One region of the Larkinella sp. genome, then DNA from elsewhere that is predicted to be linked to it. Evidence: riboswitches for the same ligand, from Rfam matches in the RefSeq annotation. Region 1 holds a riboswitch; the other holds the start of a gene.
What was found. Region 1 has a riboswitch for S-adenosylmethionine ahead of ACO064_RS21210 (O-acetylhomoserine aminocarboxypropyltransferase/cysteine synthase family protein). Riboswitches for the same ligand answer to the same signal wherever they lie in the genome.

Region 1 (2,205 bases):
GCAAAAGCAAAAACGAATTGAACGGACTCAGCGAAGGACCCCAGTCACGCAGGCCTTCGACCCGGGCGCGAATGATGAACTGAATGTTGCCAAAGGGTCCGCCAATGCCGAATACGTCGTTGAACACCAGCCCGTGGTAGCCTTCAGACGGTTCAGTAAACTGCGGAAATTTGCCGTTGCCCCAGTTGTAATTCCCACTGTCGACAATAACGCCCCCGATGCTCGTTCCGTGGCCACCGATCCATTTCGTGGCCGACTCAACCACGACAGCCGCACCGTGTTCGATAGGCCGGAACAAATAACCGCCCGCACCGAAGGTGTTGTCGACAATCAGCGGCAAATCGTATTTCTGGGCCAAAGCCGCGAAGGCTTCAAAATCCGGAATGTTGAACTGGGGATTTCCAATGGTTTCCAGATAAATCGCCTTCGTCTTATCGTCGATCAGCTTTTCGAAGCTTTCCACTTTGTCGCCCTCGGCAAAGCGAGCATCGATCCCGAGTCGTTTAAACGACACCTTGAACTGGTTGTAGGTGCCGCCGTAGAGGTAGGAAGTCGTCACGAAATTATCTCCCACACCCAGAATGTTGTTCAGCGCAATAAACTGCGACGCCTGACCCGATGCCACAGCCAGAGCCGCCACCCCGCCTTCCAGAGCCGCGATGCGCTTCTCGAAAACATCAGTCGTGGGGTTCATGATGCGGGTATAAATATTCCCAAACTGCTGCAAAGCAAACAGTTGAGCGCCGTGTTCGGCATTGTCGAAAACGTAGGAAGACGTTTGGTAAATGGGAACCGCCCGGGATTTGGTGGTGGGGTCAGGCTCCTGCCCTGCGTGCAGTTGCAGGGTTTCAAAATGCAATGGGGTTGCCATACGTGCTGCTGGTTATGGAGTTGAGGATTGGTAAAACAAGAGTCAGGTTCTGAATAGACGCGTCGGCTGAAACGCCGGGTCGCCGGTGTGTTGAAGTGGTTGAATGGCGTGAGGCATTCACGGCGAATTGATTCAACCCGTAGCCGATAGCCTCTCCCGGTTGTCGGTATCGTCGGTGTGTGTGAAATTAGTAGCCCGCCGGGGGCATACAGCATCGGATGTTGGTCATGTGTCTTTTCGATTTATATCTCCTATCGGATGGCCGAAGCGATCCGTAGGCGGGATGTAGCACCTTGCCGCGCGGCAGGTTGCCAGAGGTTCACCGAGCCCGGTCTCTTGCCTCTTCTTTATAAATCAAGCGCAGCAGGAAGTCTGCTGCAACGATTCGGTGGTGTTCGAACCGTGTGGAAACTTGATTTGAGCCGCAAGTATAGCGAACGAAGCCCGTTGCTGCAAATTTTTTGGCAGGAAACCGGTCGAACAGGACTTTGACGCAGCAGGTATTCTCAATAAAAAACCTCTCATTTCAGGGTCTTTCGACCACAAAATGAGAGGTTTCAGGTGTCTGGCGCTGCCCGAAAATTCCGGAACATCGCCGGGCCTGATTGACTACGTCGTCAGCTTCCAGCCATCGCGGTATTGCCGCGAAACAAACTGGTTGGCATCGTCGAAGTTGGTAATTTTCATGTTTTTACCGTCCCACATCAGGCGTTGGCGACCGGGGTAGTTGAAGCCCTTGCCGTCGGCTTTTGGCGTCCGGAGCATGTAGCTGCGAATGGCCAGGTTGCCCATCAGAACGGACTCGGTCAGCGGACCGGAGAAGTCGAACGAAGACGTCAACGCTTTGTGTTCCTTGCTGTTAAAACCGGCTTTACAGGCTTCGGTCCACAGAATCTGGTGGCCGTTTTCGGGCCACGGTTTTCCGTCGACCGGTTTGGGCTTCGGAGCAGCTTCCATTTTCTGTCCGTCTTTGGTATACAGTTTCGGATCATCGCCGTACATGCCGCAGGCAATCAGACCTTTGTCACCCACCATAAACATCCCGTTTTCGCCCCCCTCCGGATAGGCTTCCCCCGCGGGTAAAAAGTCGGGGCGGAACGGACGGATACCGCCATCAGCCCATATCAGTTTCACATCGGATTTGTTTTTAGCCGAAGCCGGGAATTTCAGTTCAACGTGCGACGCTGGCGGACAGCCTTCGGGGTTGTATTCCGGCGTCCAGTCTTTCAGGAATACCGAGCTGATGCTGGTTTCCACTTCGGTGGGGTAGCCCAGTCCCAATACGCGGAACGGAATATCCATGATGTGGCAACCGATGTCGCCGAGTGCGCCCG
Region 2 (2,205 bases), 230 kb from region 1:
GATGCGGGAAAAACTGTATGTTCAACGCTCGGATTTACCGGCCATTACGCACATCGACTTCTCCGCCCGGATTCAAACCGTTCACCGGGAAACCAATCGGCGTTACTGGCAATTGATCGATGCATTCAAAAAGCAAACGGGTTTTGCGGTTTTGGTCAACACGAGTTTCAACGTGCGGGGCGAACCCATCGTCAACACGCCGGATGACGCGTATCGCTGTTTCATGCGAACGGAAATGGATTATCTGGTGGTGGGAAATTATATATTCAATAAAAAACAGCAACCGGCGTGGCCGGAAAAAGGCGAGTGGAAGGAGGAGTTTGGGTTGGATTGACGCTTTTGCCCCGGAGGGCCTTTCGCCCCAGACCCCTAAAGGGGCACGGACGCAGCTTAATCCGGATGGTTCGACGTCCGTGCCCCTTTAGGGGTCTGGGGCGAAAGCGGGAAAACATGTATAATTTCTTTATAGACATCTGCTTATGAATCCCTTGGATCGCGTCAAGGCCCAGTTGGTAATCGTAACCGGCCTGGTCGTTTTGTACTTCGTTTTCAACTCCGTCTACTGGCTCTATGCTGCTATGGCGGTTGGTTTGCTCAGCATCTTCATTCCGGCGGCTGGCAACAGCATTGCCTGGCTGTGGTTTAAACTGGCCGAAATCCTGGGGATGATCAACAGCAAGATCATTCTGACGGTTTTATTTTGGGCAGTTTTAGTCCCGATCGCGTTTCTCTACCGGCTCGGGGCGAAAAACCCGTTGACGATCAAACGAACGCAGGACACATCGCTTTACCACGAGCGTAACCATCTGTATACCAAAGAAGACCTGGAACATACCTGGTAACGGAATCTTTTGGGAAAACCGCCTGTTTCTCCCCGGAGGGAATCGGTTTGGCGAAGACCGGCTCTTTTTCTATTTTTGTAAACCGCTTATCGAGAAAGACGGAGGGATTGGACCCGATGATGTCTTGGCAACCATTCATACTCCCTGAAAAAGGTGCCAAATTCCGCCCCGGCAACGGGGACAGATAAGTTGAAAGCTTGCGCCCTGCTTCCTTTCTTCGATAAGCCGTGTAACCCTATTTGCACCGTTCTGCTACAGACGGTGGTTGGCATGGTAGGTAGTCCTAATCAATACAAGAACTTGGAAAAAATAACTGACCTTCTTCAACAGCGTATCCTGATTCTCGATGGAGCGATGGGTACCATGATTCAGCGGTATAAACTGGAAGAAGAAGATTATCGCGGAACGCGTTTTGCCGACTGGCCGCACGATTTGAAGGGCAACAACGATTTGCTGTCGCTCACAAAACCGGACATCATCAAGGAAATCCACCGCCAGTATCTCGAAGCGGGATCGGACATCATCGAAACCAACACCTTCAGCGGAACGTGGGTGGCGATGGCCGATTACCACATGGAGGAACTGGTGTATGAACTCAATTACGAGTCGGCGAGAATTGCGAAGGAAGTGGCGGTGGAAGTAACCCGCCAGAATCCCGACAAACCCCGGTTTGTGGCCGGCGCGATGGGTCCAACCACCCGGCTGGCCTCCATGTCGCCCGATGTGAACAATCCCGGCTACCGCGCCATTACGTTCGATCAACTGGTCGAAGCGTTTTACACCCAGGTTTCCGGGTTGGTCGAGGGCGGATCGGATTTGCTGTTGATTGAAACCATCACGGATACGCTCAACGCCAAAGCCGCGTTGTTTGCCGTGGATAAATATTTTGCGGATAAAGGCCTGGAACCGTTGCCGATCATGGTTTCGGGAACGATTACCGATGCTTCGGGCCGGACGCTGTCGGGTCAGACGACGGAAGCGTTTCTGTACTCAGTATCGCACCTGCCGCTGCTCAGTATTGGGTTGAACTGCGCGATGGGCGCGGAACTGCTGCGGCCGTATGTGCAGACGCTGGCGAAAGAAGCCCCATTTTTTACGTCGGCTTATCCGAATGCCGGATTGCCCAACGAAATGGGGGAATACGATCAGTCACCTGACGAAATGGCGGCCCAGATCGAAGGCTTCGTGCAGGACGGTTTTGTCAACATCGTCGGCGGTTGCTGCGGTTCGACGCCGGATCACATTCGGGCTATTGCGCAGGCGATTGCGAAATACCCGCCCCGTCCGAAACCACAGGCGGAGTCATATCAGAAATTGAGCGGTCTGGAACCGTTGAAAATCACGGAGTTGACCAACTTTGTCA

Region 2: it holds a riboswitch for S-adenosylmethionine, as region 1 does, so the genes downstream of both, metH (methionine synthase) here and ACO064_RS21210 (O-acetylhomoserine aminocarboxypropyltransferase/cysteine synthase family protein) in region 1, are expected to answer to the same signal.

The regions. Positions count from the first base shown of each region.
Region 1 is NZ_OZ245776.1:5,423,557-5,425,761, reverse strand. It holds gene ACO064_RS21210 (O-acetylhomoserine aminocarboxypropyltransferase/cysteine synthase family protein) at 1-871, opposite strand, end outside; SAM riboswitch class I at 1,111-1,227, opposite strand; gene ACO064_RS21205 (Gfo/Idh/MocA family protein) at 1,481-2,205, opposite strand, start outside.
Region 2 is NZ_OZ245776.1:5,191,478-5,193,682, forward strand. It holds gene ACO064_RS20275 (carbamoyltransferase) at 1-334, shown strand, start outside; gene ACO064_RS20280 (SxtJ family membrane protein) at 480-842, shown strand; SAM riboswitch class I at 926-1,033, shown strand; gene metH (methionine synthase) at 1,143-2,205, shown strand, end outside.